DNA from 2 places in the Thalassospira sp. CA1 genome. Region 2 is predicted to be linked to the other one. Evidence: riboswitches for the same ligand, from Rfam matches in the RefSeq annotation. Region 2 holds a riboswitch; the other holds the start of a gene.
The links. A riboswitch is a leader RNA that binds a small molecule or an ion and turns the genes downstream of it on or off. The one in region 2 is predicted to bind thiamine pyrophosphate.
Positions count from the first base shown of each region.

Region 1: linked by a shared signal. The riboswitch ahead of AC5Q5A_RS04495 (ABC transporter ATP-binding protein) and the one ahead of thiM (hydroxyethylthiazole kinase) in region 2 are both predicted to bind thiamine pyrophosphate.

Region 1 is NZ_JBZCIA010000002.1:90,657-97,836, reverse strand. Features, by position in the region: gene AC5Q5A_RS04505 (acetoin utilization protein AcuC) at 1-711, opposite strand, end outside; gene AC5Q5A_RS04500 (alpha/beta hydrolase family protein) at 899-1,975, shown strand; TPP riboswitch at 2,400-2,511, shown strand; gene AC5Q5A_RS04495 (ABC transporter ATP-binding protein) at 2,502-3,287, shown strand; gene AC5Q5A_RS04490 (ABC transporter permease) at 3,284-4,096, shown strand; gene AC5Q5A_RS04485 (ABC transporter substrate-binding protein) at 4,175-5,128, shown strand; gene AC5Q5A_RS04480 (MBL fold metallo-hydrolase) at 5,339-6,391, shown strand; gene AC5Q5A_RS04475 (EamA family transporter) at 6,483-7,180, shown strand, end outside.
Region 2 is NZ_JBZCIA010000001.1:329,327-336,506, forward strand. Features, by position in the region: gene AC5Q5A_RS01600 (aspartate aminotransferase family protein) at 1-144, shown strand, start outside; gene amaB (L-piperidine-6-carboxylate dehydrogenase) at 205-1,704, shown strand; gene AC5Q5A_RS01610 (superoxide dismutase) at 1,839-2,444, opposite strand; gene AC5Q5A_RS01615 (hypothetical protein) at 2,741-3,046, opposite strand; gene thiE (thiamine phosphate synthase) at 3,226-3,873, opposite strand; gene thiM (hydroxyethylthiazole kinase) at 3,870-4,679, opposite strand; TPP riboswitch at 4,750-4,856, opposite strand; gene AC5Q5A_RS01630 (Tex family protein) at 4,974-7,180, opposite strand, start outside.

The sequences.
Region 1 (7,180 bases), on a different contig from region 2:
AATTGCGCCGGTCTTGGGCCACAGGTCTTCCTGATGGATCGATACGGTCAGAACGCGTTCATCCTCGGCAAAGGCGATCTGCACCCCGTCGCCGTGATGGGCGTCGATATCAACATAAAGCACCCGGTCCAACCCGCTATCAAGCAAGGCATAAATGCCCAGAACCGGATCGTTGAAGTAACAGAACCCGGATGCCCGATCGCGCAAACCGTGATGGGTGCCCCCTGCCGGATGATGAATGATCCCGCCATCCCTGATCAGGTTGGCCGCCATCACCGATGATCCGGCGGCAGTTGCCGGACGCCGGAAAATTTCCGGATAGATCGGATTGCCATTCTTGCCCAGACCGAACCGCTCCATCATCTCGACGGGCAGCGCCTGATCGCGTTCGGCCTGCATGACGGCGGCAATATAGTCCGGGTCATGGAACCGTGCGAGCTGATCGGGTGTTGCCACCGGCCCGGTCAGATAGGTGGTCTCATCCACCCAACCCAGCGCATGCACCATATCAACCACCAGCGACACCCGCGGGATCGCCAGCGGATGCTTGGGACCATAGCTTGAGCCACGATAAATCTCGGCCGCAATCATGCGCGGGGCCGGATCGGCAATACGGTGGTCTGGTATCTCGTCTGAAAGGATCACAATGGCACGCAGGGCAGATTTGGTTGCAGTGCCGAAAGCATTGACCGTTTCATGATGCTCTTTCAAGTTCTGTTTTGTGCAATTCCCGGCTCAGGACCTAGCGCCTTGCACTTATGGCTTGGATGCTTTTGGGCTAAACACCTGATTTCATCGACATAACCGGTTGCAAGGCGATTGACGGGCCCCCTGACTTCTCGCAATCTGCGAACACTGCCAAATATTCCTTGCTGTCACCAACCTGAAAGGCTGTGCCGTGCCATCGCCCCGCCGCATTCGTTACCGCCACCTTGTCAGGGTGGCGATTGTTCTGTTTGTGCTGCTTGTTGCTGTTCCCGGAAGTCTTGCACTTGTCGGATTGTCTGACTTTGATATCAGCAACCGCCCGACTGAACAGATCAGCTTTGCACACGATGATGCTGTTCTGTCTGGCAGCCTGATCTTGCCAGATGCGCAGCATACAGGCCCGATTGCCCTTCTGGTTCACGGCGATGGCCCGCAGGACCGCTTTGCGGGCGATGGCTATTTACCCGTGATCAATGCCCTGCTTGATCGCGGGATCGGTATTTACAGCTGGGACAAGGCCGGCATCGGCGAAAGCACGGGAAACTGGCTTTCGCAATCCATGAATGACCGCGCAAACGAAGCCGTTGCGGCGTATGACGCAATCAGAACGGCCCATCCCGGAAGCCGACAACAAATCGGCTTTATCGGTTTTTCCCAGGCGGGCTGGGTGATCCCCAAAGCATCGCGGATGATCCCGGACAATGCCTTTAATGTCATCATAGGCGGGGCGGTGAACTGGCAAGAACAGGGTGCGTATTACACGCGCCAACGCCTCTTGGCCGATGGTGCAACACAAGAAGATATCGAACGTCAAATTGAACGCAACCACGTCCGGGACAGCGTGATCTTTGCGCCCGATGCAAGTTACGAAACCTACCTTGCAAACACCAGTGATCCGTCACCGATGGCATCGGACCGGTACGAATTCGTAAAACGCAACATCACATCTGACGCAAAAGCAGACCTGGCGCAGCTTGAAACACCGACACTTGCCATATGGGGACATGATGATCTGAATGTGGATGCAAAATCCGATGCGGATATCTATCGCGATATCCTGATCGGTCGACATCCTGAAAATGAGGTGGTTGTCATCCCCGATGCCACGCACGGGCTGCTTAGAAGCAATTTGTTCAACTATCAGCTCAGCAGTGAAATGCCGACATCCCGCCAGATGCTTTATGTCGCCCTTGGCCGGTATGCCTATGCGCCCGGCACGTTTGACAAGATCGCGGGCTGGATCAAGCAGGTGGTTGCCCGACCCTAACCCGACGCCCGAAGATCAAATTGCACGGTGGCTGAGGCTTCGACCCCGTACATATGACGGGAGGGTCAGATGTAACTTATGCCGCCCAATTTGATTCGCATCAGGACACGCTGGCGCGTGGCCGAATGATCTTGCCACTTTTGCGCTGTTCAAAAAGATGCGCGATCCAGCCCGCCATGCGCCTGACTGCATTGACATGATCGCCGCGGAAACAGATGCCGATATTGCCCCACATGTGGAAGACACGGACTGGGGTCCAGCCCGGCGCATCGCCTTTCCGGTTAACATCGCAGGAACACCACATCGCTGGATTCATCCGGCAGGAAAGCTGCATCGTTATGCTGCCCACTGGTAAGCTGTGATCAGGATCAAGTCCAAGAACTGTTACAAAACTTGACGGCAGCGATTTGTCTGCGCATAGTCCCCTGATCTCCGGGGGGGCCGATCGTAAATCGGCTGAGAGGTTCGGTGTTGCCGAACGACCCTTTGAACCTGAACCGGTTAAGACCGGCGTAGGAAGGATCGAATGCGCAGCACAGAACACGCGCCCCAGATGGCGCAAGACAATCCAACCAGATTTGATATTGCGCTCCGTGCCGCCCGCGTGGCTTTCAACGGCGTCGATATTTTCCATGATCTTGACCTGACCTTGCAGGCGGGAAGCTTTACCTGCCTGCTCGGTCCAAGTGGTGTTGGCAAAAGCACGCTTTTGCGCTATCTCGCCGGCCTGGTCGAAGGCGATGTTAGCGGGACCATCACCTGTTCAGACAACACCCCGCTTACCGGTCGGGTCGCCTATATGGCGCAGCAGGACCTGCTCTTGCCTTGGCGCAGTGTTCTTGAAAATGTCGTACTCGGTGCTGTTCTGCGCCACGAAAAACCCGATTATGAGAAAGCCTCACATTTACTGACCGAAGTCGGGTTGCGTGATGCGGCAGATCTGCGCCCGGCTGAACTGTCAGGCGGCATGAAACAGCGCGCCGCCCTTGCCCGCACATTGATGGAAGATCGCCCGGTCGTTTTGATGGACGAACCGTTTTCGGCCCTTGATCCGCTCAACCGCCTGCGCTTGCAGGAACTCGCCGCACGGGTGCTGCGGGGCAAAACGGTGTTGCTTGTGACCCACGACCCGCTTGAGGCATTGCGCCTTGGCGATCAGGTTCATGTCCTGACCGGCAGCCCGGCACAATTGCAAGACGCCATCACGCCCAAGGGACAAAGCCCGCGCAACATTGCCGATCCCGAAATTCTGGCACAGCAGGCCGAACTGCTCGGCCAACTGGGTGCCGAGCGGTCGGAGGATGCGGCATGAGCACGCAAATCAATCCTCATACAAATAAAAAAGCACTGTCCGAGCGCCGCTGGCTGATCCTTGCGCGGCCGCTGATTATTATCATTGCGCTGATTGCCACCTGGCAACTGTTGGTGATTGTTACCGGCGCACCGAAATACATGCTGCCACCGCCAGCTGACGTTTGGCACACCTTGATCGCGCGTCATGCCGTCCTGCTTGATCATGCGAAATATACCATTGCTGAAACCGTGATCGGCCTGTTTGCCGGTGCCGCCCTTGGCACGCTGGCCGCCATTCCGATGGCGCTGTTTTCGCCGGTGCGTTTCTGGCTGATGCCGATCCTTTTGGTCTCACAGGCCATTCCGTTCTTTGCTCTGGCCCCGCTTTTGGTGTTGTGGCTGGGCTTTGGGCTGGCATCGAAGATCGCCATGGCCGCATTGATCATTTTCTTCCCGGTCACGGTTGCGTTTTTCGATGGCCTATCACGGACCGAAAGCGGCTGGCTTGATCTGGCGCGCACCATGGGGGCAAGTCGCTGGCGGCTTTTGACCCATATCCGATTGCCCGCCGCTCTGCCCGCCTTTGCATCTGGTTTCCGCGTTGCCACCGCCGTTGCCCCGATCGGGGCGGTGATTGGCGAATGGGTCGGATCCAGTCACGGGCTGGGTTATCTGATGCTGCATGCGAATGCGCGGGTTCAGATCGATATGGTTTTTGCCTGTCTTCTGATCCTGTGCGCGTTTTCGATCACGCAATATTTCATTGTCGATCGCGTGCTGCGCGCAGCCCTGCCATGGCAACCCGACAGCCTGAAACCGGTTCGGTAAAACACCACACGCCTGCCTGTTTGGCAGCGTTTTAAATCCTCATACTATTTATTTGGCGCATCTTACGGAGGTTCATCCATGTCACGCCTTAAATCCATGATCACCGTGACCGCACTGGGCGCACTTGTTCTTGGAACGTCTTCAACCGCCTTTGCGGCGGACAAGCTGGTCATTCTTCTTGATTGGTTTGTGAACCCCGATCACGCACCGCTGATTGTTGCCAAGGAAAAGGGTTTCTTTTCCAACCATGATCTGGATGTTGAACTGATCGAACCATCCGATCCGTCCGCCCCGCCGCGCCTTGTTGCCGCCGGTCAGGGCGATGTAGCCGTGAACTATCAGCCACAGCTTCACGTTCAGGCCGCCGAAGGCCTGCCACTGACGCGTATCGGCACACTGGTTGCAACCCCGCTTAACAGCCTGATCGTTCTTGAAGATGGCCCGATCAAGGAAATCGCCGATCTCAAGGGCAAGAAGATCGGCTATTCGCTGGCCGGTTTTGAGGATGCGCTTCTTGGCACCATGCTCGGCAATCACGGGGTTTCGATTGACGATGTCGAACTGATCAATGTGAACTTCTCGCTCTCGCCGTCGCTGTATTCCGGTCAAGTCGATGCGATCATTGGCGGCTATCGCAATTTCGAGCTCAACCAGATGGAAATCGAAGGCAAGCCAGGCAAGGCATTTTATGTCGAGGAAGAAGGCGTTCCGCCCTATGACGAGCTGATCCTGACCGTGCGTAACGACAAGGTCGATGACCCGCGTTATGCCCGCATGCTGGCTGCCCTTGAAGAAGGTGTGCAGTACCTGATCAACCATCCGGATGACAGCTGGCAGGCCTTTATTGCCGCCTATCCGAACCTTGATGATGAACTCAATATCAAGGCATGGGCCGATACCCTGCCGCGCTTTGCGCTGCGTCCGGCGGCCCTTGATAAGGCGCGCTATGCCCGCTTTGCCGATTACATGGTCAAACAGGGGTTGATCACCGAAAGCCCTGCGCTTGAAACCTATGCGACCGTGATCGAATAAAATTCAGTCCCCCCTGCTTTCGCAAGGCTCGCCCCAGCAACTGCGAAAGCATTGGTCTGCACCCCGCATGGGAAGACCACCAAGAAAGGCCGGAATGTGTGTCCCGCGTTCCGGCCTTTCGCTTGCGCAGGTCAAATTCCCAGTTACCTTATGGTCACCCGCGTAAAATGCAGAATGGCGACCACATTCAAACCGGATCAGGACCCAAAAGTGCAGCAGCAAACAAAACCAGCCCATCACACCGATAGCGGCTTTGAAAACCGTCACCCCCTGCCCGATCCGGTCAAACGGTCGTTCTGGCATTTCTTAAAGCGGCGCTATTTCGGTGATGATAACTGGCCGAAGGCCAAACATCAGGTCGGTAAAATCCCGACCGAAACACCTGATCACGAAGCCATTCACAACCCGGATCCCAAACGCCTGCAAGTCACTTGGGTCGGTCATGCCACGGTTCTGGTGCAATATGGCGGGCTCAATATCCTGACCGATCCGGTGTTTTCCGACCGCGCATCACCGTTCAAACGTGTTGGACCGAAACGCTATACCCAACCGGGGCTAGCCATTGATCAGTTGCCCAAGCTTGATCTGGTGTTGCTGTCACATAATCACTATGACCATTTTGACCTGGCCAGCCTGACGCAGCTTGGCAACGCGCCGCGTTATGTCTTGCCGCTGAAGAATGGTGCACTGCTGGAAACTGCGGGCATTCGTGCTGATCGTTATGTCGAACTGGATTGGGATGAAAGCCATCATCACGATGATCTGAAAATCACCCACGTGCCATCAAATCACTGGTCAAGCCGCACCACCAAGGACCGCAAGGAAATGCTGTGGGGTGGCTATATCCTTGAATTCGGCGATGGCTACCGGTTCTATTTTGTCGGTGATACTGGCTGGAACGAAGCCCTGTTTACGGAAATGGGCGCAATCCACGGCGGGATTGATTTCGGCCTGATCCCAATCGGGGCCTATGACCCGCGCGACTTCATGCGTAATGCGCACTGCAACCCCGAAGAAGCCATTCAAATCATGCAGAAAATGGGCGTCAAACAGGCGCTTGCCATTCATTGGGGCACGTTTGTTCTGACGGCTGAGCCGGTGGATGAGCCGCCGGTCCGGTTGGCGGCGGCCCGCAGGGACAACGGGATTGCAGATGGCGATTTCGTTGCACCACCAATCGGCGCGACCCGGTTCTTTGATGGCAAAGCCGCACCCGCATCGACAACCACGCAAAAGGTCGAGCATACGGCGTCTGGCTCATAGCTGCCCTTTCAAGTTCGGTTTGGTGGTTTTTCAAACTGCATGCTAAGCATCAATGATTGCGTCACAAAACCGTAACATTGGTCGCCCCGCCATGAGTTTGACTGTCTTTCTTGCTGTAATGGGCGCTGCCCTGATGCATGCCGTGTGGAATGCACTGGTTAAGGGTGGCTCGGACAAATTGATGAACATGACGGCGATCGTGCTGGGTCATACGCCGATTGTTCTGACCCTGTTGCCGTTTGTTGAGCTTCCTGCCCCCGAAAGCTGGCCTTATCTTCTGACTTCGCTTGGACTTCATATCGGCTATCAGTTGTTTCTGATCCTGGCGTATCGTTTGGGCGATCTCAGCCAGGTTTATCCGATAGCACGCGGGTCTTCGCCGCTGATTGTTGCGGCGGTGTCCGTGTTGATCATGGGGGTTACCCTGCATGTCAGCGAGTGGCTGGCGATTGTTATCATCGGGGTTGGCATCATCAGCATGTGCATAACGCGACAAGCCGATGGCATGCGTAACCGCAATGCTGCCCTTGCCGCGATCATTACCGGTTGTTTCATCAGCAGCTATTCACTGGTCGATGGCACCGGTGCAAGGCTGGCCGGAACGGCGCTTGGCTATTACAGCTATCAGACGATTGGCAACGTCGTGATCTTCGCCGTGATCGTGACCTTCATGCGCCCGCGCATCCTTGTCGATATCGCGCGATCTGGCAAAAAGGTCTTTGCGATTGGCGGCACCGCGTCCTTTGCGGCCTATGCCACTGTGATGTGGGCCTTTACACAGGCGCCGAT
Region 2 (7,180 bases):
AACGGGCTATTGTTAATGCCAAGTGGTGAGCACGCCAATGTGGTGCGCCTGCTGGCACCTTTGACCATTCCGTTTGATCAGGTTGATGAGGCCTTTGCCATCATCGCCAAACTGCTGCCCAAGGTGGCGGATATCAGGGATTGAACAGAGATCGAATTTGCCGGTGATCCGCGCCGGAAAGTTTAAAACGAAGGGAGTTTTACTGTGAGCTACAAATCCATTCTGACCGAACTTGGTCTGTCCGAAGCAGAGATTGCCAATGGCCCCCTCAGTGTCCAGACCCCGGTTGACGGTTCGGAATTCGCAAGTGTCACCGAAACCACCCCGGCCGAGATGACCGATGTTATCGGCAATGCCAAAAAGGCATTTGGCGCATGGCGTCAGGTTCCTGGTCCGCGTCGTGGCGAACTGGTCCGTCTTCTGGGTGAAGAACTGCGCGCGGCCAAGGAACCGCTGGGCCGTCTTGTGTCGCTTGAATGCGGCAAGATCTATCAGGAAGGTCTTGGCGAAGTGCAGGAAATGATCGACATCTGCGACTTCGCAGTTGGTCTGTCGCGCCAGCTTTACGGTCTGACCATCGCGTCCGAACGCCCGGGCCACAAAATGATGGAAAACTGGCATCCACTGGGTGTTGTTGGCCTGATCACCGCCTTTAACTTCCCGGTTGCGCCGTGGGCATGGAACACAGCGCTTGCACTGGCTTGCGGCAACGCCGTGATCTGGAAACCGTCGGAAAAGACCCCGGTTACTGCCCTTGCCTGCCAGAAGATCCTGGAAAAGGCGATTGCCAAATTCGGTGATGCACCGGCTAACCTGCATCAGGTCGTTGTGGGTGATCGTGAAATCGGTGAAATCATGACCGACAGCCGCGACGTCGCGCTGATTTCAGCCACCGGTTCGACCCGCATGGGCCGCGAAGTTGCCCCGCGTGTTGCGCAGCGCTTTGGCCGTACCATTCTTGAACTTGGTGGGAACAACGCCATGATCGTTACCCCGTCGGCGGATCTGGATATGACCGTTCGTGCGGTTGTGTTCTCCGCTGTTGGTACCTGTGGTCAACGTTGCACGTCGCTTCGTCGCCTGATCGTTCACAAGGACGTCAAGGATCAGTTGCTGCCGAAAATCATTGCGGCTTACAAATCGGTGAAGATTGGCGATCCACTGGCCGATGGTGTTCTGGTTGGTCCGCTGATCGACGAGGAAGCCTTTACCAACATGCAGGCCGCGCTTACCAATGCCAAGAAAGACGGCGGGACCGTGCATGGCGGCGAACGTACCCTGGAATCGGAATACCCGAACGCGTTCTATGTCACCCCGTCAGTGGTTGAAATGCCGGGCCAGACCGAGACCGTCCGCCACGAGACCTTCGCACCGATCCTGTATGTTATGACCTACGAGAACCTTGAAGAAGCCATCGCGCTTCAGAATGACGTCCCGCAGGGCCTGTCATCCTGCATCTTCTCGACAGATCTGCGTGAAACCGAACTGTTCCTGTCCTCGGTTGGTTCCGATTGCGGTATCGCCAACGTCAATATCGGCCCGTCCGGTGCGGAAATCGGTGGTGCCTTCGGTGGTGAAAAAGAAACCGGTGGCGGTCGTGAATCCGGTTCGGACGCATGGAAAGGTTATATGCGCCGCGCAACCAACACCATCAACTACTCCCGCGAGCTGCCGCTGGCTCAGGGCATCAAATTCGACATCTGATCACACGTCTGATTATGTTCGATCCAAACCCCGCCGGTTTGCCGGCGGGGTTTTTCATTGTTTGTATTGCGCGCACAAAAAAGCGGCCCCCGAAGGAGCCGCTTTTTGTAATTCAGTCTCAAAGCGTCGGCTGATTAGCCAGCTTTGGAGAAACGCTCTGCAACATATTCCCAGTTCACCAGGTCGTTGAGGAACGCCTTGATGTAGTCCGGGCGACGGTTGCGGTAATCGATGTAGTAGGAGTGTTCCCAAACATCGCAACCCAGAAGCGGGGTCATGCCGTGAACCAGCGGGTTTTCAGCGTTCGGGGTGCCCGAAACGACCAGTTTGCCCGACTTGTTCATCGACAGCCATGCCCAGCCGGAACCGAACTGGCCAACACCGGCGGTGGTGAACGCTTCTTTGAAAGCATCAACCGAGCCGAAGTCTTCGACGATTTTCTTTTCGAGTTCGCCCGGGATGTTGCCACCGCCATTCGGCTTCATCATGTTCCAGAACTCGATGTGGTTCCAGTGCTGACCGACCTGGTTGAACAGCTTGGCCTTGTCCTTGTCGCCATAGGTCGCAACAACGAGTTCCTCAAGCGACTTGCCTTCAAGACCGCTGCCTTCGAGCAGTTTGTTGCCGGTTTCGACATAAGCATTGTGGTGCTTGTCGTGGTGGAACTCGAGGGTTTCAGCCGACATATACGGGTCAAGCGCGTCGTATGCGTACGGAAGTGCTGGGAGTTCAAGTGCCATGATACAGTTCCTCGACTTTCATTATTAATCTGTGCGGTAACGCAACATATCCCTTTTTGGGCCGTCGATAAAAGTGAAAATCCCGTGCAACATCTTGGAAACCTTTGTTGCCGGGACGACTGGCGCGTCCGGGTCGTTACCCGTGCTACTTTATCTAGCACGCACGAGCGTTTATGCAACGCATCGCCACATTACCTTTGAATGGTTCGATATATGATGAACATTCAGGCCATCAAAACGTTCCCGGATTTTCCGGAAAAATTTGAACGGTTTGGATCGTGGGGCAGGCGGAATGCCTACTCTTTGTAGAGTCCTACCATCTTCTGGCTTTCGTCGCCATTTGTCAGTGTGACATCGTAGTCCCCGCGTTCAAGCGACGAGATGTCAATCTTGCACGGGAACCGCACGCAATCACGCCTGATGGCGATGGTGCCATCCGGGTGGCGCAGCGTCACTTCACCCCGAACCATTTCGGAATGGATGGTAACGCTGTCGGTGGTCGGTTTGGGTGCGACCTTGATTGCAGCCAGCCCGGCTGTCGTGATCGTCATAAGCCCAATCAGGGCAATGGCAACCGGCTTACTACGCAGAGATCTCAGCATGGCTTCCTCGCGCGGTTGTTCTTGGTTGATGCCTGATAACTTGCGCTACGAAGCCGAAAAATTAACGGCGCAAATGGGGCATTTCCGTGCCGGTCATTGTTATTTGGGCGCAACAGCCATGCGTTTTGCGCCCTATAACAGCCCTGATCATTGCAGATCGGAACCGCGAAAGCCCAAGGTTACTGCGACAGATAGGCCCGCGTTGATTTAAGTTTTTTAGCGATATATGCGGTGGCCTGTTCGGGATCAGTCTGCCCACAAATCGCCGAGACAACGGCAATGCCGTTCGCACCGCTTTCAAGCGCCGGCAGGGCGTGTTCACCCTTAAGCCCTCCAATCGCAACCGATGGCAGGCCGACCATCCGCACCAGTTTTTCAAGCCCGTCAAATCCGATTGCCGGTTTATGGTCGGGCTTGGTCGCGGTGGCAAATATCGGGCCGATGCCGACATAATCGACAATCGTGCGGTCCACCTTTTGCGCGACGTCTTCGCTTTCAATCGAAAGGCCGATGATCTTGTCCGGGCCAAGGCGGTCGCGGGCAATCTGCGAAGGCAGATCATCCTGACCGATATGCAGGCCATGTGCGCCAATGGCAATGGCGGCATCAATATCGTCATTCACGATCAGTGGCACGTTTGTGCCTTCCATCGCCTTCATCAATTCCCGACCAACGCGAATGAGGCCCTCGGTCCCGGCCTTTTTATCGCGAAGTTGAATGAGGGTGGCACCGCCTGCAATCGCGGCCATCGTGGTTTCCACCATCGAATGATCGCGACAGAGATCGGGATCAAGTACGAGATAAAGCGACAGATCAAACGACTTCATAGAACATTGATCCGAAGTTTTTTGGCATAGGTCGCGCCATCAAGGTGATGCAGGCCATCGATAAAGGCTGTCATGAAGGAAGCCGGGCCGTTTGCTGTTTTGGCAGCAATTTCACCGGCCACGGCAAAATTGCTAAGGGCGGCAACGGTGGCTTCAAACGCCTGATCCGGTGCAACCGCAAGATAGGCACCAACAAGCGCCGTCAGCGAACAACCTGTGGCGGTGACTTTCGGCATCAGGTCCGATCCACCGGCAATGCGCACGGATCGTTTGCCATCGGTGACAAAATCAACCTCGCCGGTGACGGCAACAATGGCACCTTGTACGATGGCAAGGCCGCGTGCGGCTTCTTCGGCCTGCTCAACCGGATCGCCGCTATCGACACCCTGACCGGCACTTTGACCGCCGCCAAGCGCAATGACTTCCGATGCGTTGCCGCGAATGACGGTGGGTTTGAGTTTCAAAAGCGCTGCCACGGTCTCGCGGCGATACCCGGTGGCAAAATGCGCCACCGGATCAAGTACCCAGGGCTTGCCAGCTTTATTGGCCGCCTTGGCCGCGGCAATCATGCCTTCGATCCAGTTGGGCGAAAGGGTGCCGATATTGACCGTCAGCGCACCGGCAATCGCGGCAAACTCACCGGATTCATCTGGTGTGTGAACCATCGCGGGTGAGGCGCCAGCGGCTAGTAAAACATTGGCGGCATAGTTCATCGCAACATAGTTGGTGATGCACTGGACCAACGGATTGGTCGCGCGCATGCGTTCAAAAAGATCGGTCGCGGTCTGGGAAATTTCGGTCGTCATGTCGAGGCTCCAATGCAGAAACTTTGCGTTTGGAGACCCAGTTCGAAGTCGGAAAGATGGAGAACGTCGTGATCCGCGTTCGCACCGTCCCTACGCCAGTATGAACTGGATCAGGTTCAAAGGGTCACTGCGCGGCAGTTTCTCAGCCCCCTTATCGGGGCTCCCCTTGGTGAGTGCTCAACATGGGTTTTAAACCGTCTTCTGTCAATTCATCCGATCGGCATGATTGGGCAAAAGAAAAACGGCGGGATTGGTATGTGCCATCCCGCCGTTTCGAAGACTTTTGGCGATAGGTTACTTGCGACGTTCCATCGCAGCCTTGAGCGCGGCAGCCATCGCACCGCCATCGCCGCCGACGTTACCACCGGCATTGCCACGAACTTGACCACCCTGATGGCGCGGGCCTGATGAATGCTGCGGACGGTTGCCGCGCGGTGCATCGCCGCGATTGTCGGCGCGCTTTTCACGTGTGGCTTCGTAATCCGGTGCGGATTTCATAGAAAGCCCGATGCGTTTGCGCTGTGCGTCGACTTCCATCACGGTCACAGAAACGATTTGACCGGCCTTGACCACCTGACGGGGGTCTTCGACGAACTTGTCAGCAAGTTGGGAAATATGAACAAGGCCATCCTGATGCACACCGATATCAACGAACGCCCCGAAATTCGTCACGTTGGTGACGGTACCTTCAAGCTTCATGCCGGTGCGCAGATCCTTGATCTCGTTGACACCTTCGGTGAATTTGGCGGTCTTGAATTCCGGGCGGGGGTCACGGCCGGGCTTATCAAGCTCGGCGATGATGTCGCGGATGGTCGGGACACCAAATGTGTCATCGGCGAAATCTTCGGGGCGGAGTGTCTTGATAAAGGCCGAATCGCCGATCAGTTCGGCGAGCGGTTTGGCGGCCTTGGCGCTGATTTTTTCTACCAGCGGATAGGCTTCCGGGTGCACAGCCGATGCATCAAGCGGATTGTTGGCGCCGCGAATGCGCAAGAAGCCCGCGCACTGCTCGAACGCCTTTGGTCCAAGACGCTCGACCTTTTTAAGATCCGCACGCGACTGGAACGCTCCGTTGGAGTCGCGATACCCAACGATATTGCGCGCCAGCGTCTCGGTCAGGCCTGCCACACGGGTCAAAAGCGGGATGGAGGCGGTGTTAAGATCAACACCCACACCGTTCACGCAATCCTCAACCACGGCATCAAGCGAACGGGCCAGTTTGGTTTCCGATACATCATGCTGATACTGCCCGACACCGATAGATTTCGGCTCGATCTTCACCAGTTCTGCCAGCGGATCTTGCAGGCGGCGTGCGATGGAGGCTGCACCACGAAGCGACACATCAAGATCGGGGAATTCTTCGGCCGCAAACTGCGATGCGGAATAAACCGAAGCACCGGCTTCGTTGACGATGACCTTGGTGGCCTTAAGTGCTGGGAAGCGTTTAAGCATCTGACCGGCAAGTTCGTCTGTTTCACGTGAAAAGGTTCCATTGCCAATCGCGATCAGTTCGATCTGATGGCGGGCCGCCAATGCAGCCATGGTATTGATCGCGCCTTCGACGTCATTGCGTGGCTGGAAGGGATAAACCGTTGCGGTATCGACAAGCTTGCCGGTGGCATCAACCACTGCAACTTTGACCCCGGTACGCACACCCGGATCAAGACCCATTGTGGCCTTTTGCCCGGCGGGGGCCGCCAGCAACAGGTCTTTCAGGTTATCGGCAAAGACCTTGATCGCACCTTCTTCGGCGGCATCGCAAAGGGTGCCAAACAGATCAAGCTCAATCGACAGCGACAGTTTGACGCGCCAGGTCCAGCGGACCGTGTCCATCAGCCATTTGTCGGCGGCACGACCTTTATCGGCAATGCCTACATGGGCGGCAATCATCACCTCGGCGCGGCCTGGCTGGCTGCGCGGACGGTCTTCGTCTTCTTTGCCAAGGGTCAGTTTCAGTTGCAGGATATCCTCGTTGCGCCCACGGAAAAGGGCCAACGCACGGTGTGATGGGCAGGTTTTGATTTTTTCGGAATGCTCGAAATAGTCTGAGAACTTGGCACCTTCGGCCTGTTTGCCTTCGATGACAGACGCGGTGATTTCACCTTCATTCCACAGATGGTCACGCAGTTTGGCAACAAGGTCAGCATCCTCGGCAAAGCGTTCCATCAGGATCTGGCGTGCGCCATCAAGGGCGGCCTTGGTGTCTTCAATCCCCTTATCGGCATCAACAAAGCTGGCGGCTTCTGTTTCCGGATCCAGGGTCGGGTCGTTAAACAGGGCATCTGCCAGCGGCTCAAGCCCGGCTTCGCGCGCGATCTGGGCTTTGGTGCGGCGCTTTTTCTTGTAAGGCAGGTACAAGTCTTCAAGGCGGGTCTTGGTATCAGCCTCGTTGATCGCGGCTTCGAGTTCCGGCGTCAGCTTTTCCTGTTCGCGGATGCTCTCAAGCACGGATGCGCGGCGTTCTTCAAGTTCGGTCAGATAGCGCAGGCGTTCTTCCAGCG